DNA from 4 places in the Streptomyces sp. NPDC046985 genome. Region 1 is predicted to be linked to each of the others. Evidence: riboswitches for the same ligand, from Rfam matches in the RefSeq annotation. Region 1 holds a riboswitch; each other region holds the start of a gene.

Region 1 (5,702 bases):
TGCTCGGCGAAGTCCTTGGGCGTGCCGGGGGCCGCCGACTCCTGGTGCCGGCCCGCGCGCTGGTCCGCGGTCGCGTGGTGGACCTCGTCGGACGCGCTGTCGTAGCTCCAGACGTCCTTGCCGTTGTGGACGACGCTGTACTGTGCGGCGCTCTCGACCAGCGAGACCTTCTGCCGGTCGGGCCCGTCGGCCGCGACGCGCAGGGTGTGCGTGCCGGAGGCCAGCTCGGTCAGCTTGGCGGCCGGGTCGGCCGACGCCCCGTCACCTCCCTTGCCTCCGTTGCCGATACGGGAGGCCAGGCCGCTGGTCAGGCTGCCGAGGTTCGGCAGACCGAGATCCGTGCTGATCTTCACCGTGCCGGACAGCCGCTGCACGTCCGACGCGGCGATCTTCTCGATGAGCTGCTGGGCGGTGATCTTCGGCAGGGAGGGGTCGCCGGAGTCGGCGAGCGCCGGGACGAGGCCGATCGCGGCCGCCGCCACCCCCACCACCGCGACCGGGACGGCGTAGCGTGCGGCCCTGCGGCTCGCCGAGGGCCGGTCGTCGAGTTCTTCGGCGCCCCTGGTCTCGTCGGATTCGTACGGTGCCATGTCTGCCTTACCTCCGTAGTCGGCGGCGGCCGCTCGTCAGCACTGCTCCCACCCCGCGCCGCCATTCTCACCCGATCCGGTGAGGAGTGGTGTGGTCGGTCCCTGCTTTCCATCTGACCAAATCGGCCGCGATAAAGCGTCAGCCCCCGGAGGCAGGTCCGCATACGCCTGCGGGATGACATCCGGTACGCATCCGGGAGGGCGCCGGCGTGCGGCGTCTCAGGGTGGGCGCATGCCCGGCGCACTCCAGGGCGGGTGTCCGCGCTCAGCGCGTTATAGGGGGACGGGCTCCCGGCGCGCTCAGAGGCCGTGCCGCGTCCGGCCCGCACCGGGGGAAGGGGCTTCCGGCGCGCTACGGGAAGCGCGGGGCCTGCGCCGGTCGGGCGCGAGAACGCCGCTCGTCGCCGCCTGCACAGGGCGCACCGGCCTACCGGCCACCCGGCCCACCAGCAGCGGCGGACGCGGGAAGCCGCCCGCCGGGGGCCTCGGGGCGCCGCCGACGGACCGGAGCCGGGTCGGTCCAGCCGACGCGGACGCGGCGTGCCCAGTCGCTCCAGCCGACACGGCGGAATCGGTCGGCCCAGCCGAAGCGCCGCGTACCCGGCCGGTCCAGCCGACCCCGCGTACACGTCACTCCGGCCGACGCGCCGCGTATCCAGTCGGGCTAGCCGGCCCGGTGGACCACCGCGTCGCACAGTTCCCGCAGCGCCGTCTTCGCGTCGCACTCGCGCAGCGGGGCCAGTGCGGCCCGCGCGTCCTCCGCGTAGCGCACGGTGTCGCGGCGGGCGTCCGCCAAGGCCGGGTGCGCCCGCAGCTTCGCGAGGGCCTCCGCGTGCCGCGCGTCGTCGGTCAGGTCGGACTCCAGCAGCTCGCACAGGGCGGCGTCCTCGGCCAGCCCGAGCCGGGCCGCGCGTTCGCGCAGGCGCAGCACCGGCAGGGTCGCGATGCCCTCGCGCAGATCCGTGCCCGGGGTCTTGCCGGACTCGCGGGAGTCGGAGGCGATGTCCAGCACGTCGTCCGCGAGCTGGAAGGCGACGCCCAGCCGCTCCCCGTACTGCGTCAGGACGTCCACGACCCGCTCGTCGGCGCCGGACATCATGGCGCCGAACCGGCAGGAGACGGCCACCAGCGATCCCGTCTTGCCGCCGAGCACGTCCAGGTAGTGGTCGACCGGGTCCCGGCCGTCCTGCGGGCCCGCCGTCTCCAGGATCTGCCCGGTGACCAGCCGTTCGAACGCCAGCGCCTGCACCCGGACCGCCTCGGGGCCGAGGTCGGCGAGGATCTGGGAGGCGCGGGCGAACAGGAAGTCGCCGGTCAGGACCGCGACCGAGTTGCCCCAGCGGGTGTTCGCGCTGGCCACCCCGCGCCGCACCGCGGCCTCGTCCATCACGTCGTCGTGGTACAGCGTCGCCAGGTGGGTCAGCTCCACGACCACGGCCGACGGCACGACCCCCGGCGCGTACGGGTCGCCGAACTGCGCCGCGAGCATCACGAGCAGCGGCCGGAAGCGCTTCCCGCCCGCCGTGACCAGGTGCTGCGCGGCCTCCGTGATGAAGGGGACCTCGCTCTTGGTGGCTTCGAGCAGCCCTTCCTCGACAGCCGTCAATCCGGCCTGGACATCGGCTTCGAGAGCCTGGTCCCGCACGCTCAGTCCGAACGGCCCGACGACGGTCACGAGGGGTCTCCTGTCTTCTGGTGTCTGCTGGCGCCTACACGGTTCGTCGATAGGTCGTTGCCATCAGTCGAGTCAGCGTATCCGGTCACGTTTCGATCACCGCCAGCGCCTGTCGTTACAGGCCGGGCGGCAGGGGATCACGCCCGGCATGGGATCACGCCTGGCATGGGGTCGATCACTCCGTAGGAACTGGTGCCTGTCGACGCGCCTTTCCTCGCCCGCGGCGACGCCCGCGCGTGCGCCCGCCCACAGATGTTCCCGTATGCACGGGCCATAACCTCACTCGATGTGACAGCCGTCACACGTCTTCGCGCCCCGCCTTCGCACCCGCCGCCCCACCCCCTTCGATCCAAAGTCCGATTTAACCGTATTGCCATTTCCCCTCCCCTTAAGGGGCAATTGGGCTCAGCCCCATCAAACCGTGACTTGGGTCACGTCCGACCCTGGACGCCGCGCGCCCCGCCCACCCTTTCCCGCCTTCGCCCGTATGCCAGTTGACCCTTGGCGACTGCAAAGGATCTAGTACCCCATACGCCTCAGACCAAGGTCAAATAGGACTTGTACGAATCCGGCACTTGTTCAGGACATGTGCTCTCGCATACGTTCCGCCCTGCCGGGTGGACGCCGAATCCTGCCACCGCCCGAATCCAACGACCGAACACTCTTGGCAGGAGCGGGGGACCCAGGTAAGTCGCCGCGCCGGAACGCCTACGCCGTCTCACGGTTGAGGCCGCTCCGGAGCGGCTCGGGGTGAAGCCGCGTCCGCACAGGACGCGGCCGGGCACCTCCCCGCCCGAACCCGACAGCTCACCTCGCAGGCGACGGAGAGGAATTCCCATGCTTGGAAACGGTCTTCGCCGCGCCCGCACCGCTCGTCTCGTCCGCACCCTCGCCATCAGCGGCACGGGCGCCGGTGTGCTCGCCCTCCCCCTGATCGGGGCGGGCTGCGCCTCCGCCGCCACCCCGGCCACCGCTCCCGCCGTCAAGACGGCGGTCACCATCGGCTACCCGAACACCCTCGACGGCTGGATCCGCGCCTCCCTCGCCGTCATGGCCCAGAAGCACATCCCGGGCACCTACAACGGCATCTACCGCAACGTCATACGCGAGTCGTCCGGCAACCCCAGGGCCATCAACCTCTGGGACTCCAACGCCCGCGCCGGCATCCCGTCCAAGGGCCTGCTCCAGGTCATCCAGCCGACCTTCACCACGTACCACGTGAACGGCACGTCCTGGGACATCTACGACCCGGTCGCCAACATCACCGCCGCCTGCAACTACGCGGCCCACCGGTACGGCACCATCGACAACGTCCACGGCGCGTACTGACCCGCACGGCCCGGCCGAGGGACGCCCCGTCCCCGGCCGGCGCCGCCGACCCGACCGGTCGGCCCCCGGCCCCGCCGGCGGTCCGGCCGGTCGCGTGCGTTTCCGCCCGGCGGCCCGGCCGGTGGGACGCGTTTCCGCCCAGCGGACCGGCCGGTGGGACGCGATCCGCCCGGCGTCCTAGCGATCGGACGCGTTTCCGCCCGGCGGTCCGACCGGGCTGACACGTATCCGACGGCGGTCCGATCGGGCTGACGCGTTTCCGACGCCGCTGACGGCCCGTCCGGTTCAGGACTCGGGGAACAGCCGCTCCAGGACGACCGCGACGCCGTCGTCCTCGTTCGACGAGGTGACCTCGTCGGCCACCGCCTTCAGCTCGGGGTGGGCGCCTGCCATGGCGACGCCGCGGGCGGCCCACCGGAACATCGGGACGTCGTTGGGCATGTCGCCGAAGGCGAGGGCGTGCTCGCGGCCCAGCCCGAGGCGCGCGGCGGCCAGCGCCAGCCCGGTCGCCTTGGTGACGCCGCGGGGCTGGAGCTCGACGGTCCCCGGCCCCGACATGGTGACCGTGGCCAGCGAGCCGACCACGCCGCGGGCCACCGCGGCCAAGTCGTCGTCCGACAGCGTGGGATGGCGCAGCAGCACCTTGATGATGGGCGCCCGCCACAGCTCCTCGCGCCGCTCGATCCGCCGGGCCGGCAGGGTCGGGTGCGGCATCCGGTACCCCGGCTCGATGAGCGTGAGCCCGTCCGCTCCGTCCTGGTCGACCGCGGCGTACACCTCCCCCGCCTCGGCCTCGATCTTGCCGAGCGCGGTCTCGGCCGCCTCCCGGTCCAGGGCGACCGACCACAGCAGGCGGTCCGCCCCGGCGTCGTAGAGCTGCGCGCCCTGGCCGCACACCGCGAGCCCGGTCGCGCCCAGGGCCCGCAGCAACGGCCGCACCCGCGGCGCCGGCCGGCCGGTCACGACCAGGTGCCGCGCACCGGCCGCCGCCGTCCGCACGAGCGCGGCACGCGACCGCGCGGACACGGTGTCGTCGCCGCGCAGCAGCGTTCCGTCCAGGTCGGTGGCGATGAGGCGGTACGCGGGGGGTGCGGGCATGATCAGAGGATACGGACCACCCACCGCCCGAACCCCACGGGAGGCGACGGGGGGCCACGGCCGCCGAAGCCCGGCCAGTTCCCGCCGACTCCTTCTGCGCGCCGACCAGTTGACGGCCTCCGGGCCGCGGTCAGCCGCCCGGAGTGTGGTCGCGGGACCGGCGCTGCGGTCAGCCGCCCAGGGCCGCGCTCGCAGGACCGGCGTAGCGGTCAGCCGCCCGGCTCCGTAGTCACAGGACCGGCACCGCGGTCAACCGCCCGGCGCCACCGTCGCGGAACCCGCGCCGCGTTCAGCCGTCCGGTCCCGCCGTCGCGGGACCGGCGCCGCCGCGTCGGTGGGTGCGCCACAGGCGGTAGAGGTGGGACGCGCCCGGCCGTGCGCAGCGCGCGAGCATGACGAGGAACGGCAGCGGATCGTCGCCCGCCAGCCACGCCAGCTCCGTGCCGCTCGCCTTCGCCGGGGCGTGCGGCGTGGTGTAGCCGCTGCGGCGGTAGGCGAGCAGGGCGGGCAGGTCGATGTTCTCCACGAGGTAGCGGCGCCCGGCGCGCTGCTCGCCCTTGGGAACGGGGCGGCCGGTCAGGTCCAGGTGCATGGCCCGCACCACGTCCACCCCCGCCTCGTTCTCGAAGAGGCGGAACTGGGCGCCCATGCGCGGATTGAAGTCGAGGAGCTTGTACCGCCCGTCGCGCCGGTCGAAGCGCAGGTCGAGGTCGACGATCCCGGTGTAGCCGATCTGTTTGACGAAACGGGCGGCGAGGTCGGCGAGTTCCGGGTTGTCCACGACGTAGGCGCTGGCCGTCATGCCCGCGTGCGGCGGCCAGGAGCGGACCTTGACCCCGGTGAACATCGCCAGCGGCGTCGAGTCCGCGCCGACGTAGGCGTGCACGATCCAGTCCTCGGCCGCCTCCCGGGGCAGGTACTCCTGGAGGATCACCCCGGGTCTCTCGCCCCACTCGCGGGCCAGGGCGAGCAGTCCCGCGCGGGTGGCGATCCTGGTGGTGCCGTGCACG
Region 2 (5,702 bases), on a different contig from region 1:
CACTTTGATCATCTTGCTGTTGGCGGGCAGCACCTCGGCGGCGAAGCGGCGGATGCCGCGCTCGCGGGCGACGGCCGCGAGGTGCTCCAGGAGGGCGGAGGCGACCCCGCGCCCCTGGTGGGCGTCCTGCACCAGGAAGGCGACCTCCGCCTCGTCGGCGGGCGCGGAGGCGGGCGCCCCGGTGGGGCCGACCCGGTCGTAGCGTACGGTGGCGATGAACTCGCCGCCGACGGTGGCCGCGAGTCCCACCCGGTCCACGAAGTCGTGGTGCGTGAAGCGGTGGACGTCCTTCGCGGACAGACGCGGGTAGGGCGCGAAGAAACGGTAGTACTTGGACTCGTCCGACACCTGTTCGTAGAAGCTGACCAGCCGGTCGGCGTCCTCGGCGGCAATGGGCCGGATCCGTGCGGTTCCGCCGTCGCGCAGCACTACGTCGGCCTCCCAGTGGGCGGGGTACGCGTGCCGGTCCGACGGGGTCTGCATGGGCCCCAGAGTACGGCTCGCGTCTGACAGCGACCCGAGGCAGTCTGTGGAGGACGTGCGCGAGGACGCGCCCGCCGGACCGAGGCCGCGGTCCGGCGTCGTCCCGAGGGCATCGCCCAAGACGGGGGTGCTCCGCGTGTGGGAAACTGGTCTAGACAACCTGATACATCTGAAGGGCAGCATCACATGGCTGAGCGCCGCGTCAACATCGGCTGGACCGAGGGCCTCCACGCCCGCCCCGCCTCCCTCTTCGTCCGGGCCGCCACGGCCTCTGGGGTCCCCGTGACGATCGCCAAGGCCGACGGCGCCCCCGTCAACGCGGCCTCCATGCTGGCCGTCCTCGGTCTCGGCGCCCAGGGCGGCGAGGAGGTCGTCCTCGCCTCTGACGCCGAGGGCGCTGAGGCCGCCCTGGACCGGCTGGCCAAGCTGGTCTCCGAGGGCCTCGAAGAGCTTCCCGAGACGGTCTGACCCGCTCGCACAAACGCTACGGCGAAACCGCGCCGCCCCTTTTCGGGCGACGCGGTTTCGCCGTTCCCGGGCCACGGGCGGGGTGACCGCCTTCGTATGGATCGACTGCGCGGGGGCGCGTCGACGACGATTCCCGAGCACACCGCCTCTTCGCGCGGCGCCAAACGTGAAAGCTACGCCAGTCGCAGAGAAGGCGGCGCGCATAAAGCTCGTCGGATTCCCGCCTTCAATACACTTGTATAAGTGCCGCGTGTTAATGACGCGGTCCCGATGTGTTGACGGGATGTTGCGAAGCCCTCACACGGTGCGCGACCGCGGCGCGCCCGGCGTGCAGCGCGGTCAGCGATCGGGCGCGCGCCGCGTCGCCGCGCGCCACGGCGTCCACGATGGCGGCGTGCTCGGCCCACGACGCCACCGGGTCGGCGGGGGCCCGGACCGCGTACGTCCAGGCGATCTTGTGCCGCAACTGGGTCAGCGAGGCGGCGAGGGCGGGGCTGCCGCAGGCATGGACGAGCGTCTCGTGGAACCAGCTCCCCAGGGAGCGCAGTTCCTCGCCGCCGTCCGCGGCCCGCTCCTGCCCCAGCCTGACCAGCCCGCGCAGCACTTTCAGATGGGCCTCGGTGCTCCGCTGGGCGGCGCGGGAGGCGGCCAGCGGTTCCAGCAGCAGGCGCATCTCCAGGAAGTCGGCGGCCTCCTCCCCGGTCGGCTCCGCCACATAGGCGCCCGCGTGCCGCCGCGTGACCACGAAGCCCTCGGCCTCCAGGGTGCGCAGGGCCTCGCGCACGGGGACGCGCGAGACGCCGTAGCGGCGGGCGAGGACTTCCTCGGTCAGTCTGCCGCCCCGCTCGTGGACGCCGGCGACGATGTCGTCCCGGATCGCGGTGCACACCGAGTGCGCCGGAATGCGCATGACCGACCTCCGCAGATTCCGCCGAGATTCCCGCGCCGCACCGACGACGCGCGTATGCAGTGACTCTATTCCACGGCGCCGGGATATTTGACGGGGGCCGCAATTCAGCGACGTTTTTCAGACAACGAAAACACGGCGATGGGACCGGCGTGCGGGATCGGACAGCCGAAAGCCCCGGCATGAAAGCCGGGGCCTCGGGGATCTTCTTTGGGTCCAATCGCGGGGGGGGGGGGGCGTGGTTGCGGAGGACCCGGTTGCGGGGCCCCCGCGCGCAGGCTTCCCCTGCGCGGGCCCTTCCCGCGCGTGTCCGCCTGTCAGGCGTTCACGCCGTGCTCGCGGAGGTAGGCGACCGGGTCGACGTCCGAGCCGTAGTCCGGGCCGGTACGGGCCTCGAAGTGGAGGTGGGGACCGGTGGTGTTGCCGGTGTCGCCGGACAGGCCGATTCGCTGACCGGGAGTGACCTGCTGGCCCACCGAGACGCCGACGGACGACAGGTGCCCGTACTGCGTGTACATGCCGTCCGCCATCCGGATCACGATCTGGTTGCCGTACGCCCCGCCCCAGCCGGTCTGGACGACGGTGCCGGCGCCGACGGCGTGGACGACGGTGCCGCTCATGGCGTGGAAGTCGATGCCGGTGTGCACGCCGGAGGACCACAGGGCGCCGCCGGTCTTGTAACCGGTGGAGACGTAGGAGTCGGCGATCGGCGGCACGAAGGCGTTGAGCCGCCGGCGCTCGGCCGCGCGGGCGGCGCGCTCCTTCGCCTCGCGCTTCTCCGTCGCCAGCTCGGCGGCCCGCTCACGGGCGGCCTGCTCGGCCCGCTTCCGCTCGGCGGCCTGCCGCTGGGCGACGGCCTGGGCGTCGATCTTCTCCGCGACGGAGTCGCCGGCGCTGATCACCGAGGTGAGGCCGGTGTCCTGCGAAGCGGGAGTCTCGGCGGCGAGGGCCGGGGCCGCGGCGAGGGCGCCGACGACGCCGGTGGCGGTGAGAGCCGCCACGCCCGCCGCGCGGGCGGTGGTGCGGTGCGTTCTTCCGGGACGGCGATGCCTCCCGGCGGGGCGCGTGAACGCCATGCAGACGATGGTCCTTTCCTTCCCTCTCGCCTACCGGGTTAGCTGACGGGTTCGGAGCAGGAAGGTCTCCTACAGGCCCCCTCGCGCGATGCGCGCGGGCGCCCGATTCACCCCAGGGACGGTGGGTCCCCGGCTCCCCTGGCTCGCGCCGTACGGGGACTCGGCGATGACTGTCCGGTGCCGCGGCTGCGGCGCAGTGCCCGACGGACAGCCGGACCGACGGTAAGGGGGGCCGCTTCCCCTTCCCAAACGCGGCAGCCTCTTTGTAGCGCACGACACAGAGCAGACGGGCATCGTCTTCCCGAACGGCCCCAATACGGACACGGCGGGGCCCTGGTGACGCTTCGGTCACCAGGGCCCCGCCGTGCTTCGCCGTCGCCGGCGCCGCGCCGAGCCGCGCTACTCGGCCGCGACGACGGTGACCTGACCGATGCCCAGGGCCTCGACCGGCGCCTTGATCTGCGCCGCGTCGCCGACGAGCACCGTCACCAGGCGGTCCTGCGGGAAGGCGCCCACGACCGCCGCGGTGGCCTCCACCGTGCCGGTGGCGGCGAGCTGCTGATAGAGCGTCGCCTGGTAGTCGTCGGCCAGGTGCTGCTCCACCTGGTCGGCCAGCGTGCTCGCCACGGCGGCGGCCGTCTCGTACTTGAGCGGGGCCACGCCGACGAGGTTCTGCACGGCGACGTCCCGCTCGGCGTCGGTCAGGCCCCCGGAGGCCAGCCTGCGCAGCACCGTGAACAGGTCGTCCAGAGCCGGTCCGGTGTTCGGCGTGTCGACCGAGCCGCTGATCGCGAGCATGGCGGCGCCGGAGCCGTCCGGGGCCGAGCGCAGCACCTGGCCGAACGCCCGCACGCCGTAGGTGTAGCCTTTCTCCTCGCGCAGGACGCGGTCCAGGCGCGAGGTGAGGGTGCCGCCGAGGCAGTACGTGCCGAGCACCTGCGCGGGCCACACCCGGTCGTGCCGGTCGGGGCCGATGCGGCCGATCAGAAGCTGCGTCTGCACGGCGCCGGGGCGGTCCACGATGACCACGCGGCCGGTGTCGTCGGCGGTCACCGGCGGCACGGGCCGCGGCTTGGCCTGCGTGCCGGTCCAGGCGCCCAGGGTCTCGCCGAGCAGCTCGTCCAGGTCAATGCCGGTGAGGTCGCCGACGACCACGGCGGTGGCCGTGGCGGGCCGCACGTGCCGGTCGTAGAAGGCGCGGACGGCCGCCGAGTCGATGGCGGCGACGGTCTCCTCGGTGCCCTGGCGCGGACGCGACATGCGCGCGGCGGCCGGGAAGAGCTGCCGGGAGAGTTCCTTGGCGGCGCGGCGCGAGGGGTTGGCCATCTCGTGCGGGATCTCGTCGAGCCGGTTGCGCACCAGCCGCTCGACCTCGGAGTCCGCGAACGCGGGCGCCCGGAGGGCATCGGACAGCAGGCCGAGCCCCTTGGCGAGCCGGGAGGCGGGAACCTCCAGGCTGAGCCGCACTCCGGGGTGGTCGGCGTGCATGTCCAGGGTGGCGCCCGCGCGCTCCAGCTCGGCCGCGAAGTCCTCCGCGGAGTGCTTGTCGGTGCCCTCGGCGAAGGCGCGCGCCATGATCGTCGCGACGCCGTCCAGGCCGGCCGGCTCGGCCTCCAGGGGCGCGTCGAGCAGCACCTCCACGGCGACGACCTTCTGGCCGGGGCGCTGGCAGCGCAGCACCGTCAGGCCGTTGTCCAGCGTGCTCCGCTCGGGCGCCGGGAACGCCCAGGGCCGGGCCTCTCCGGCCTCGGGGCGGGCGTGGAAGTCCATCGTGGCGAGCTCGGTCACTTCGCCGCCTCCTCGGTGTCGTCGGTGGCGTCCGCGTCCGGCGCCTGGTCCTGTGCGTCGCCGGCGGTCGGCTCGTAGACGAGCACCGCGCGGTTGTCGGGGCGCAGGCGCGCCTGGGCGACCTCCTGGACCTCCTCGGGCGTCACCTCCAGCACCCGCTGCACGGCGGTCAGGGCGAGCTGCGGGTCGCCGAACAGGACGGCGTACCGGCACAGTTCGTCGGCGCGGCCGGCGACCGTGCCGAGCCGGTCCAGCCACTCGCGCTCGAGCTGGGCCTGGGCGCGCTCCATCTCCTCGGCGGTCGGGCCCTCCTCGGCGAACCGGGCCAGCTCCTCGTCGATGGCGGTCTCGATGACCGGCACCTCGACGTCGCCGGACGTCTTCACGTCCAGCCAGCCCAGGGAGGGGGCGCCGGACAGCCGCAGCAGGCCGAACCCGGCCGCCACGGCGGTGCGGTCGCGGCGCACCAGCCGGTTGTACAGGCGCGAGGACTCGCCGCCGCCCAGGATGGTCAGGGCGAGGTCGGCCGCGTCGCTCGCGCGCGTGCCGTCCTGCGGGAGCCGGTAGGCGGCCATCAGGGCGCGGGCCGGGACCTCCTCCTCGACGACCTCGCGCAGTTGCCCGCCCATGACCTCGGGCAGCGAGCCGTCACGGGGCTCGGGCTTGCCGTCGTGGGAGGCGATGGAGCCGAAGTACTTCTCGATCCAGGCGAGCGTCTGCCGCGGGTCGATGTCGCCGACGACGGAGAGAACGGCGTTGTTGGGCGCGTAGTACGTCCGGAAGAACGCCCGCGCGTCCTCAAGGGTGGCCGCGTCCAGGTCCGCCATGGACCCGATGGGCGTGTGGTGGTAGGGGTGGCCCTCCGGGTAGGCGAGGGCGGTCAGCCGCTCGAACGCCGTGCCGTAGGGCACGTTGTCGTAGCGCTGGCGGCGCTCGTTCTTGACGACGTCGCGCTGGTTCTCCATCGACTCGTCGTCCAG
Region 3 (5,702 bases), on a different contig from region 1:
CTGAGGGCATCTGCCGAATCCGCCGACCGTACGAGCGATCAGGGCGTGTTACTCCACCGGCAGGCCCTGTACCTCAGCTCCTACGACCGAAGCCCCGACGCCACTCGTTGGACGGCACAGGCCCTGCACTCACGGCGAGACGTGCTCGCCGCACACGGATGGACGCCTCGTTGGGCCGGGGCGCGTTCCACAGCCGCAGCCTTGGCCCGACTCGGTGACCCGGAGCCACTGCTCACGTTCATCGACCGGTCCATGGCCGAGGACGACGACGCCGAAGCAGCCAATTTGAACTACTGGGCCTATTGGCTGGGAGCGTTGCCGCAGGCCCAGGCCAGCGACCACTTCATGGTCGACAAGACTCTCTCAGCGTTCGAACCCGTGGCGCTCTTCCGGCGCCTCGTGCAGGGCATCCATCAGGCCCCGGGCTACGTCGATCTGTACGTCCACAGCCTGTGGGCGCTTCTTGCCGTCTGCGGATGGCTCCCGCTCGCTGTCCCGGATGCGGCTCGGTCTCTCGGTCAGGAGGTCGATCAGCTCCTCAGCAGTGATCGAATCTCGGCTCGCGCCCAGCGCGAACTAAGCACTATGCATTACGTTTTACGCCAGAATTGCAAGGCATAGGACCGGAGGCACCACATGGCGGACGAGACGGCAAAGGGCACCGCAGGCTTCCTGATGGAGATGGGGATGCTGAAGAGGGCCAAGCGCTCCGGGTGGTGGATCGCCGGGATCAAGGACCCCGAGACGATCGCCGAGCACAGTTTCCGCGCGGCCCTGATCGCCTCGGTGCTCGCCATGATGGAAGGCGCCGACCCCGCCAAGGCCGCCCTTCTCGGGCTGTGGCACGACACCCAGGAGACGCGGGTCAGCGACATCCCGCACATCGGCAGGCGGTACCTGGACGCGGCGTCGAACGAGAAGGTCACCGCCGATCAGGTGTCGGCAGCGCACCCCGCCGTGAGGTCCGGCGCACAGAAGATCGTCGAGGAGTACGAGCAGGGCGACTCCCTTGAGGTGATCTGCGCGCACGACGCCGACAAGCTGGAGTGCCTGATCCAGGCCGTCGAGTACCGGGAGCAGGGCTGCGCGAACGTCCAGGGCTGGATCGACAGCAGCGTCTCGAAGCTCAAGACGGCCTCCGCACAGGAACTGGCGGAGGCGGCGCTGACGATGACCTCGGTGGAGTGGCAGAAGGTCTACCTGCCGTAAAAAGTACGGGGACACGACGTCGCGACGATCACGCATGGGTTCGGTGGGCGCGCCGGCCTCGGTGCCGAGTTCAGCGTGCGGTGGCACACCCCATGCGTGTGTGCGGTGGCGCACCCTGTGATCCGGGTTTCTCCGTCGAGGACGGCGCCGCCCAGCAGCGGCCCAGCGCCCCCCCACCCCCGCTGGACCCCTTCCCCCCTCGCGAGGGAGACTGCCTCGGTGGCTCTTCCGTATGTCCTGCTGTCCGCCGCCGTCTCTCTCGACGGTTATCTGGATGACACCGGTCCCGACCGTCTGCTGCTGTCCGGTCCCGCTGACTTCGACCGGGTCGACGCGGTGCGGGCGTCGGTCGACGCGATTCTGATCGGCGCCGGCACACTGCGCGCCGACAACCCCCGGCTCCTGGTGAACTCGCCGCGGCGGCGCGCCGACCGGGTCGCCGCGGGGCGGCCGGAGTACCCGTTGAAGGTGACGGTCAGCGCCTCCGGCGCGCTGGACCCCGAGGCGCGCTTCTGGCACACCGGCGGCGAGAAGGCCGTCTACACCACCGACGCGGGCGCCGAGCGGCTGCGCGGGACCGCCGTCGCGGACGCCGCCGCCGTCGTCTCCCTGGGCGCCGTACTCGACTGGCGCCGCCTGCTGGAGCACCTGCACGACGAGCGCGGGGTGCGCCGGCTCATGGTCGAGGGCGGCGGGACGGTGCACACCCAACTGCTCCAGCGCCAGCTCGCCGACGAGGTGCAGCTCGTCCTGGCCCCGCTGTTCGTGGGGGACCCGCGGGCGCCTCGGCTGTTCGGGCCGGGCGCGTACCAAGGGGGCCGGCTGCGGCTGGTGGAGAGCCGGTCCGTCGGGGACGTCGTCCTCATGCGCTACGAGCCGACCGCCCCCGGCGCCGCGGGCGCGGCCGTTCCCGCGGACCGGCACTGGCTGCGGATCGCGTGCGAGCTGGCGGCGCGGTGCCCGCCGTCGCGGACCGCCTTCAGCGTGGGCGCCGTGGTGGTCGCCGCCGACGGGACCGAGCTGGCGCGCGGACACTCGCGCGAGGGCGGCGACCCGGTCGTGCACGCGGAAGAGGCCGCGCTGGCCAGGATCGATCCCGCGGATCCGCGGCTGGCCGGCGCCACGGTCTACAGCAGCCTGGAGCCGTGCGCCCGCCGCGCTTCGCGGCCCCGCCCGTGCGCCCGGCTGATCCTCGACGCGGGAGTGCGGCGCGTGGTCACGGCCTGGCGGGAGCCGGACACGTTCGTGGAGGGCGCCGACGGGAGCGCCGTGCTGGCGGGCGGCGGTGCGGAGGTCGTCGTCCTGCCGGAGTTCGAGGAGGCCGCCCGGGAGCCCAACCGGCACCTGGGCGCTCCGTGAGCGCGGCCGGACATGCGGTCGGCGAGCGGGTCCGCGGGCAGGTCCGCGGGCAACGCGTTCGCGAGCAGGCCCGTGGATGAGGTATGTTTACTTCATCGACGCGGGGTGGAGCAGCTCGGTAGCTCGCTGGGCTCATAACCCAGAGGTCGCAGGTTCAAATCCTGTCCCCGCTACTGAAGGCTCAGGGCCGCTTTCGATCTACGGATCGGGAGCGGCCCTGAGTGTTTTCCCGGCGGGAGTGCGTCCGCTGGGGTGCGTTCGCTGAGGTGCGCGGTCTCCGACGTCCAGCGTCCCTCGCGCCCCGTTCACAGTGGGCGACTGACTGATCTCGGCTTCTGGCGGCTTCAACCGCCTCCCCTGCGCTCCGGTGACTCCCGCGGCGCCTGAAGCACCGTCAGAACGCGCGAGTTCCGGCGCCCGGCCCCCGCCTCCCTGCGCACCGGCCCCCGCCTCCCTCACCGCCCCGCGGTCAACTCGCCCGGTTTTGGCCGTGCATGAACCCTGCGGGTCGGCCAAAAAGGCTGAATGATCAAGCCGTACGGCTTGGAATCTCTGGCGCGGGTCTATTAACGTTCGATAACGCAGCGCGGTCGTCACAGCCGTCACAAGAGGCGGCTCCGTGCGCACGCGCCGAATCCCGTGAGGGAACCGGGGAACCACCACCTTGGGGTGAATCGGGCGTACTCCACCGTCGTCGCACGGCGGGTTTACGCGCGTAGGAGACCTTCCCGTTCCGAACCCGTCAGCTAACCCGGTAGGCGACGGAAGGAAAGGAGCACGCCCGCGTGGCGTCCAACCGGCCTGCCTCTGCTGCCCCGTTCGTGCCGACCCAGCGCTCCGAGACCTTCGGCCACGACGGCGGGCGCCCCGACGAGGGGCCCTGGGAGGAGTGGAACCCCACCGAGGACTCGCTCCGTCCGGTGCGCGGCCGGCACCGTGTCGCCAAGCAGCGCGGCGGCGGACTCGCCCGCAGCTCCACCGTGCTCGGCGTGGGCGTCATGGCCGCCGTCGGCGCGGGCGGGATGGCCAGCGCCCATACCGGGAAGCCGCCGGTCTCCATCTCGCTGCCCGACCTGCCCTCCGTGGAGTCCCTGCTCGACGGCGCCGGTCACGACGGCGCGCAGGATGCGCGGGGCTCGGCGACCGCGCTCAGCGACCTCGCCGGGCGCCCCGCGACGACGACCGCGGTCTCCGCCGCGAGCACGCGCACCGGCGCCGACGCAGGGGAGACGCTGCGCAACCGCATCATGGCCCAGGCCGAGCAGCAGCAGAGCCAGGTCACGGCCAAGGCGCAGGCGACGGCGGAGGACGCGGCCGCCCGGCGGGCCGACGCGGCCGTCGCCACGGCGCGGAAGCAAGCCGAGGCCAAGGCCGTCGCCGCGAAGAAGCAGGCGGACGAGGCGGTTCAGAGGAAGGCCGAAGAGGTCAGACGCGCGGAGCTGGCCGCGCAGTACACGCTGCCGACCTCCTCGTACACCATCACCTCCACCTTCGGCGAGGCCGGCTCCATGTGGTCCTCGGGCCACCACACCGGCCTCGACTTCGCCGCGCCCACCGGCACCCTGATCAAGGCGATCCACAGCGGCACGATCACCGAGGCCGGATGGGCCGGCGCCTACGGCTACCGGACGATCCTCACCCTCGACGACGGCACCGAGCTGTGGTTCTGCCACCAGTCGTCGATCAACGTGACGGTCGGGCAGAAGGTGAGCACCGGCGAGATCATCGGCCGCGTCGGCGCCACCGGCAACGTCACCGGGCCGCACGTGCACCTGGAGGTGCATCCGAACGGCCAGGCCGCCGCCATCGACCCGATGCCCTGGCTGCGCGACAGGGGCCTCAACCCCTGAGCCACACCGTTTGCCCGGTTTTTGCGGCAATGCGGCGCGCGCCGAGGAATGGCAGGCAGCGGGCGATCGTTGACTGCATACATGACTTCTCTTCGCACACTTGGCTCGTCCGATCTTGAGGTCTTCCCGCTGGCGCTGGGCGGCAACGTCTTCGGCTGGACCGCCGACCAGGAGCAGTCCTTCGCCGTCCTGGACGCCTACGCCGCCGCCGGGGGCAACTTCGTCGACACCGCCGACGTCTACTCGGCGTGGGTCGAGGGCAACCGGGGCGGCGAGTCCGAGACGATCATCGGCGACTGGCTCAAGGAGCGCGGCAACCGCTCCGACGTCGTCATCGCCACCAAGCTCGGCCAGCACCCCGACCACCAGGGGCTGACCGCCCCCGTCATCAGGGCCGCGGCCGACGCCTCCCTGAAGCGCCTGGGCACCGACTACATCGACCTGCTCTACACCCACTACGACCGGCCGGAGGTCCCCGTCGCGGAGATCATCGGCACGCTCGACGAGCTGGTGAAGGCGGGCAAGGTGCGGCACATCGCCGCCTCCAACATATCCGCCGGGCGCCTGCGGGAGTCGCTGGAGTTCTCCGAGCGGGAGGGCCTGGCCCGGTACGCGGCGCTCCAGCCGCAGTACAACCTCGTCTCGCGCGACACCTACGAGGGCGAGCTGCGCGACCTCGCCGAGAGCGCCGGCCTGGCCGCCCTCCCCTACTACGCGCTGGCCTCCGGCTTCCTGACCGGCAAGTACCGGCCCGGCACGACGGTCGACAGCGCACGGGCCGAGGGCGCCGCCAAGCACCTGGCGACCGAGCGCGGCCAGAAGGTCCTGGCCGCCCTCGACGAAGTCGCACAGGCGCACAGCGCCGAGGTCGCCACGGTGGCCCTCGCCTGGCTGGCCGCCCAGCCGACGGTGGCCGCTCCGATCGCCTCGGCGCGGACCGTGGAGCAGCTTCCGGCCCTGCTCGCGGTGGCCGATCTGCGCCTGACGCAGGAGGAACTGGACCAGCTCACCCAGGCATCGGCCTGAGCAGCCGCCCCACCCGCACCGGGCGCCCCACCCGCACCGGGCGTCCCACCCGCACCGGGCGTCCCACCCGCACCGGGCGTTGTGCCGGCCTCCGCTACGGCGCCCGGTACGGGTCCTGCGGGACGTAGGGGGCGGGGGAGGGGACGGCCGGGGCGTGCTGGCGCGGCACGTACGGCCCCGGCGCCGCCGCAGGTCCGGGCGACGTCCCTGGCCGCCCGGACCAGCCCGGATACGGCTGCGCGTAGAGGTACGGGTACG
Region 4 (5,702 bases), on a different contig from region 1:
GCACGTCCTGGCGGGCCAGCCGTACCTCCACCAGCGCGTCCAGCCGCTCGTCGTCCAGTTCTCCCACGGCGGCCCGGGTCACCGCCCGCGCGTACGCACGGGTCTGGAGCAGCCCGGGGATCACGGAGGTCTCCAGCGTGCGCATCGCGGTCGCCTGGGACTCCAGGCTGATGAAGTCCCGGTAGGCCGACGGCAGCACCCCGTGATAGGCGCGCGACCAGTGCGGCCGCCCCTCCTCGCCGTCCCCGGGCCCCGTCAAGGCCATGATCAAGTGGCGCGATCGGGAGTCGCGCACCGCGTACGCGTCCATCAGCAGCCGTACGTCGGCCGGTTTCGCCCCGCTCGCGCCCGTCTCGATCCGGCTCACCTTCGACTGGTGCCAGCCCACCCGGCGGGCCGCCTCCTCACTGGTGAGACCGGCGTCGGCGCGCAACGCGCGCAGTTCGGCGCCCAGTTTCCGGCGGCGCACCGCGGGACCGTGCCGCATCGACTGCTCCTCGCTCCTTCGCCGGGCCGACCACAGCAGCCTCCGGCGCCCCGCGTCACATACGGTCTCCTGTCGCAGAGTTCACCGGATCGAGCGATAGATATATGCACTTCTCGGCGGATCGCCTCCGTGACCGTCCCAGCGGTGGCAGGGTGACGGCCACGCACAGTCCGGGACCGTACGCGCGCACCATCCACACCGCGTCGGAACCGCCGTCCGCCGGGGAATCCGGCGGCCGCGGTCCGGATCCGGCGGGATCCGGCGTCCGACGAGACCCGACGGGAAAGGGACGACGTCGCCATGGCAGACCATCTGGAAGCATCCGTCACGCTGCCGAGCGACCCCGCCTCGGTCCCCGCCGCGCGGAGCTACGCGGTCGGCGCCCTCGCGGAGTGGGGCGTGCCGTCGGACGCGGAGATCGCCGACACGGTCCGGCTCATCGTCTCCGAACTCGCCGCGAACGCCGTGCTGCACACCTCGGGCCAGTCGCCCACCTTCACGGTGGACCTCGTGCTGGAGCGCGACGAGCGGTTGCGCATCGGCGTCACCGACGGGCACCCGCAGTTCCCCAGACGACTGCCGCCCGCCCTGCGGCAGGACGGCGGCCGGGGCATGGTGATCATCCGTTGGCTCACCGCGGAGTGCGGCGGCCGGCTGACCGTGCTGCCCACCTGCGAGGGCGGCAAGACGGTCTGCATCGAACTCCCCTGGGCCTTCCGGGACCGTCCGGTCACCACGACCGACCCGCAGAACCGCTGAGGGAGCGTCAGCGCGTGAGGCTTCCTCCTCCTGAGTGCACCGTGGTGACGGCAGGACGGGATGTCCGCCACCGTGCCGCGGCCGGTCAGTTGACCCGCCCGTACCAGACGCTGTGGCTCCAGATCTTCTCCAGCCGCACGACGGACCCGGTCCTCGGCGCGTGCCACAGCCTGTCCCGTCCGGCGTAGATGCCGACGTGGTAGACGTAGGGGCCCGCGTGGAAGAACACCAGGTCCCCGGCTCTTCGGCTGCTCGCGGAGATATGCCGCGTCCCGTTGTACTGCTGGGCCGCCGTGCGGGGCAGCTTCTTGCCCGCCTTGCCGAACGAGTACTGGGTGAGCCCGGAGCAGTCGAACCGGCGCGGTCCGGTCGCCCCCCACTGGTAGGCGGCGCCTTGCTTGGACGCCGCGATCTGGAGCGCCCTGGTGGCCATGGTCGCGGCGGCGGCCTCGGGGGCGAGGCCGGGCGCCACCACGGTGCCGCTCACGGCGGCGAAAGTCAGAGCCGAGGCCGTACCGGCCCTGGCCATCAGTGACGGGACACGATTGAGCGCAGTCATGCGCAACCCTTCGTCAGCCGCCTGTGAAGGATGACCTGTCGGGTTCGGGCTGGCGAAGTAGCCCGGCCGCGGGGAAACGCGGCTTCACCCCAAGGGCGGCCAGGCCCGGCCATGGCGTGACCGTGCCGGCGACCCGTCGTGCTCGGGTCCTCCACTCCTGCCGATCCACTGCCGTCGACCGGTCGTCCGCGCGGCGGCAGGACTCGGCGTCCGCCCGGACCGCCCCGCCGCTGTGGCGGGGGCTTGTCGTCAGACAGGGATCTTGACCCACAGATGTCCGAAAATCCCAACGCAACCGGGCATGTGTGACGTTACTCACCAGTCGCCCGTTCGGGTGGGCACCCGTGCTTTCCGCCTGTCACCGCCCTGCGCGGCGACGCCCCCCACCAGCGGCAGAACGGCCGGTTCCGCCCTCCGCCCAGGCGCGCCGCGCAACCGGAGCGAGGGGAGAAGGAGTCGCCGTTTCCACCGAAAGGCCGTACGTCATTTGGTCGCCGCAGGGCGTGTCCGCGCCGCCCGGACCCTCCGCCGGCGCCCCTGCGGAGCGCTCCCGGCCGCCGGAGGCGGGCCGGCGTCCGTCCGTCCTCCGGTCGTGCGCGGAGACCTCCTGAAGCAAGCTGGGGGTGGAACTCCGGCCGCTCGACGACCCAGGGGATCTCCATGGCGTTCTTCGCGATTTCCCAGTGGCATCCCCTCACGCCGCTGTCCGTCACGGATCTGGCGGTGGAACACGAGCGGCTGCACGAGGAAATCGAGCAGCTACGACGCGCCGTGACCTCGCACGCCGTCATAGACCAGGCCATCGGCGCCGTGGTGGCCTTCGCGCGCATACCCCCCGACGACGCCTGGCGGGTGCTGCGGGACGTCTCCCAGCGCACGAACACGAAGGTGCGCACGATCGCCGAGCGCGTCCTGAAGTTCGCCCAGGGCGGGGCCCTGTCCGACACCGAGCTGGAGGAGCTGCGCCACGCGCTCGACCGGCACGCGGTGCGCCTCTCCTAGGCGCCGGATGACACGTGATGACCCGTATGGAGCAGTCCGTGCGTCGGTCGTGGGGCGATCGAGGTCTGGTTAACGTCGCCGAAACGCCGACGAACTAGCCTCGCCTTCCACGCCACCTGCGGTTTTTCCATCCGTATCGCCGGACATGGGACGCTTCGTCCCTGTGCGAGACCTGTCCCGTCGCGGTGGCTGCGGCAACCGGACCCCGCACGGTCCGGAGCGAGGACTGTGAGGTGGGCCCGTGCAACTGACCCCGCACGAACAAGAGAGGCTGCTCATCCATGTGGCGGCCGACGTGGCCGGGAAGCGCCGGGCCCGAGGACTGCGCCTGAACCACCCGGAGGCGGTCGCCCTCATCACCGCGCACCTCCTCGAAGGCGCGCGGGACGGCCGCACCGTCGCCGAACTCATGTCCTCCGGGCGCGAGCTGCTCACCCGGGACGACGTCATGGAGGGCGTCGCGGAGATGATCCGCGACGTCCAGGTCGAGGCGACCTTCCCCGACGGCACCAAGCTCGTGACCGTCCACGAGCCGATCGTCTGAAGGGGGCGCCGTGATTCCCGGAGAGATCCTGTTCGCCGACGACCCGATCGTCTGCAACGAGGGCCGCGAGGTCACCCGGCTGACCGTGCTCAACGCCGCCGACCGGCCGGTCCAGGTCGGCTCGCACTACCACTTCGCCGAGGCCAACCCGGGCCTGGACTTCGACCGCGCCGCCGCGCGCGGCAAGCGCCTGGACATCGCCGCCGGAACCGCCGTGCGCTTCGAGCCCGGCATCCCCGTCGACGTCGCCCTCGTGCCGCTGGCCGGCGCCCGGATCGTGCCCGGCCTGCGCGGCGAGACGGGAGGCGCCCTCGATGCCTGAGATCTCCCGCGCCGCCTACGCCGACCTGTTCGGCCCCACGACCGGCGACCGCATCCGGCTCGCCGACACCGACCTGCTCGTGGAGATCGAGGAGGACCTCTGCGGCGGCCCCGGCCGCGCCGGCGACGAGGCCGTGTTCGGCGGCGGCAAGGTGATCCGCGAGTCCATGGGGCAGTCGCGCGTCACCCGCGCCGAGGGCGCCCCCGACACCGTGATCACCGGCGCCGTCATCGTCGACCACTGGGGGATCGTCAAGGCCGACGTCGGCGTCCGCGACGGCCGGATCACCGGCATCGGCAAGGCGGGCAACCCCGACACCATGGACGGCGTCCACCCAGACCTGGTGCTCGGCCCGGAGACCGAGGTCATCGCGGGCAACGGGCGGATCCTCACCGCCGGCGCGGTCGACGCGCACGTGCACTTCATCTGTCCCCAGATCGCCGACGAGGCGCTGGCCTCCGGCGTCACCACCCTGGTCGGCGGCGGCACCGGCCCGGCCGAGGGATCGAAGGCGACCACCGTGACGCCCGGCCCCTGGCACCTGGCCCGCACCCTGGAGGCGCTGGACGCGTACCCGCTCAACATCGGGCTGCTGGGCAAGGGCAACACCGTCTCGCACGAGGCGATGCTCTCCCAGATCCGCGGCGGAGCGCTCGGCCTGAAGCTGCACGAGGACTGGGGGGCCACGCCCGCCGTCATCGACGCCGCGCTCACCGTCGCCGACCGGACCGGCGTCCAGGTCGCCATCCACACCGACACCCTCAACGAGGCCGGCTTCGTCGGCGACACGCTCGCCGCCGTCGCCGGGCGCGGCATCCACGCCTACCACACCGAGGGCGCGGGCGGCGGCCACGCGCCCGACATCATGACCGTGGTCTCCGAGCCGCACGTGCTGCCCAGTTCGACGAACCCGACCCGCCCGTTCACCGTCAACACCGTCGAGGAGCACCTCGACATGCTGATGGTGTGCCACCACCTCAACCCGGCGGTCCCGGAGGACCTGGCGTTCGCGGAGTCGCGCATCCGGCCCTCCACCATCGGCGCGGAGGACGTGCTGCACGACCTCGGCGCGATCTCCATCATCTCCTCCGACTCCCAGGCCATGGGGCGGGTCGGCGAGGTCGTCCTGCGGACCTGGCAGACCGCCCACGTCATGAAGCGGCGCCGGGGCGCGCTGCCGGGCGACGGACGCGCCGACAACCACCGGGTGCGCCGCTACGTCGCCAAATACACGATCAACCCAGCCGTCGCCCAGGGCCTGGACCGCGAGATCGGGTCGGTGGAGTCCGGCAAGCTCGCCGACCTGGTGCTGTGGGAGCCCGCCTTCTTCGGCGTCAAGCCGCTCCTGGTCGTCAAGGGCGGCCAGATCGCCTACGCGCAGATGGGCGACGCCAACGCCTCGATCCCGACCCCGCAGCCCGTCCTCGCGCGCCCGATGTTCGGCGCGATGGGCCGCGCCCCGGCCGCCAACTCCTTCACCTTCGTCGCCCCCCTCGCCCTGGAGGACGGGCTGCCGGAGCGGCTGGGGCTGGGCAAACGGCTCGTCCCCATCGCGTCCACGCGCGGCGTGACCAAGGCGGACATGCGGGAGAACGACGCGCGGCCCGACGTGCGCATCGACCCCGACAGCTTCGCCGTGCACATCGACGGCGAGCTGGTGGAGGCCACACCGGCCGCCGAACTGCCCCTCGCCCAGCGCTACTTCCTCTTCTGAGGGGCGTCAGGATGTCACGCGCGGCGCTGCTCGTCCTGGCCGACGGCCGCTTCCCCGCCGGAGGGCACGCGCACTCCGGCGGCGCCGAGGCGGCCGTCCGGGCCGGACGCATCACCCAGGCGGCGGACCTGGAGGGCTTCTGCCGGGGACGGCTGCACACGGCGGGCCGGGTCGCGGCCGCCCTCGCCGCGGCCGCCGCGCTCGGTCACGACCCGGCCGCACTCGACGCGGCGGCGGACGCGCGCACCCCCTCCCCGGCGCTGCGCGCCGCGGCGCGCAAGCTGGGGCGGCAGCTCCTGCGGGCCGCCCGCGCGA

What was found. Region 1 has a riboswitch for cyclic di-AMP ahead of ABZ861_RS13065 (transglycosylase SLT domain-containing protein). Riboswitches for the same ligand answer to the same signal wherever they lie in the genome.
Region 2: linked by a shared signal. The riboswitch ahead of ABZ861_RS23670 (M23 family metallopeptidase) and the one ahead of ABZ861_RS13065 (transglycosylase SLT domain-containing protein) in region 1 are both predicted to bind cyclic di-AMP.
Region 3: linked by a shared signal. The riboswitch ahead of ABZ861_RS14925 (M23 family metallopeptidase) and the one ahead of ABZ861_RS13065 (transglycosylase SLT domain-containing protein) in region 1 are both predicted to bind cyclic di-AMP.
Region 4: linked by a shared signal. The riboswitch ahead of ABZ861_RS11150 (C40 family peptidase) and the one ahead of ABZ861_RS13065 (transglycosylase SLT domain-containing protein) in region 1 are both predicted to bind cyclic di-AMP.

Annotation. Positions count from the first base shown of each region.
Region 1 is NZ_JBEYWK010000008.1:190,248-195,949, forward strand. It holds gene ABZ861_RS13055 (DUF2092 domain-containing protein) at 1-590, opposite strand, end outside; gene ABZ861_RS13060 (polyprenyl synthetase family protein) at 1,255-2,265, opposite strand; cyclic di-AMP (ydaO/yuaA leader) riboswitch at 2,894-3,099, shown strand; gene ABZ861_RS13065 (transglycosylase SLT domain-containing protein) at 3,103-3,594, shown strand; gene ABZ861_RS13070 (HAD family hydrolase) at 3,880-4,692, opposite strand; gene ABZ861_RS13075 (ATP-grasp domain-containing protein) at 4,982-5,702, opposite strand, start outside.
Region 2 is NZ_JBEYWK010000019.1:25,647-31,348, forward strand. It holds gene ABZ861_RS23655 (GNAT family N-acetyltransferase) at 1-483, opposite strand, end outside; gene ABZ861_RS23660 (HPr family phosphocarrier protein) at 670-951, shown strand; gene ABZ861_RS23665 (GntR family transcriptional regulator) at 1,205-1,861, opposite strand; gene ABZ861_RS23670 (M23 family metallopeptidase) at 2,176-2,934, opposite strand; cyclic di-AMP (ydaO/yuaA leader) riboswitch at 2,947-3,110, opposite strand; gene ABZ861_RS23675 (pitrilysin family protein) at 3,334-4,722, opposite strand; gene ABZ861_RS23680 (pitrilysin family protein) at 4,719-5,702, opposite strand, start outside.
Region 3 is NZ_JBEYWK010000010.1:18,531-24,232, reverse strand. It holds gene ABZ861_RS14945 (XRE family transcriptional regulator) at 1-621, shown strand, start outside; gene ABZ861_RS14940 (HD domain-containing protein) at 637-1,209, shown strand; gene ABZ861_RS14935 (dihydrofolate reductase family protein) at 1,429-2,568, shown strand; tRNA gene ABZ861_RS14930 (tRNA-Met) at 2,668-2,741, shown strand; cyclic di-AMP (ydaO/yuaA leader) riboswitch at 3,187-3,346, shown strand; gene ABZ861_RS14925 (M23 family metallopeptidase) at 3,354-4,418, shown strand; gene ABZ861_RS14920 (aldo/keto reductase) at 4,500-5,444, shown strand; gene ABZ861_RS14915 (PrsW family intramembrane metalloprotease) at 5,539-5,702, opposite strand, start outside.
Region 4 is NZ_JBEYWK010000007.1:87,891-93,592, forward strand. It holds gene ABZ861_RS11140 (helix-turn-helix transcriptional regulator) at 1-487, opposite strand, end outside; gene ABZ861_RS11145 (ATP-binding protein) at 788-1,246, shown strand; gene ABZ861_RS11150 (C40 family peptidase) at 1,332-1,805, opposite strand; cyclic di-AMP (ydaO/yuaA leader) riboswitch at 1,809-2,024, opposite strand; gene ABZ861_RS11155 (ANTAR domain-containing protein) at 2,466-2,807, shown strand; gene ABZ861_RS11160 (urease subunit gamma) at 3,049-3,351, shown strand; gene ABZ861_RS11165 (urease subunit beta) at 3,362-3,673, shown strand; gene ABZ861_RS11170 (urease subunit alpha) at 3,666-5,387, shown strand; gene ABZ861_RS11175 (urease accessory UreF family protein) at 5,399-5,702, shown strand, end outside.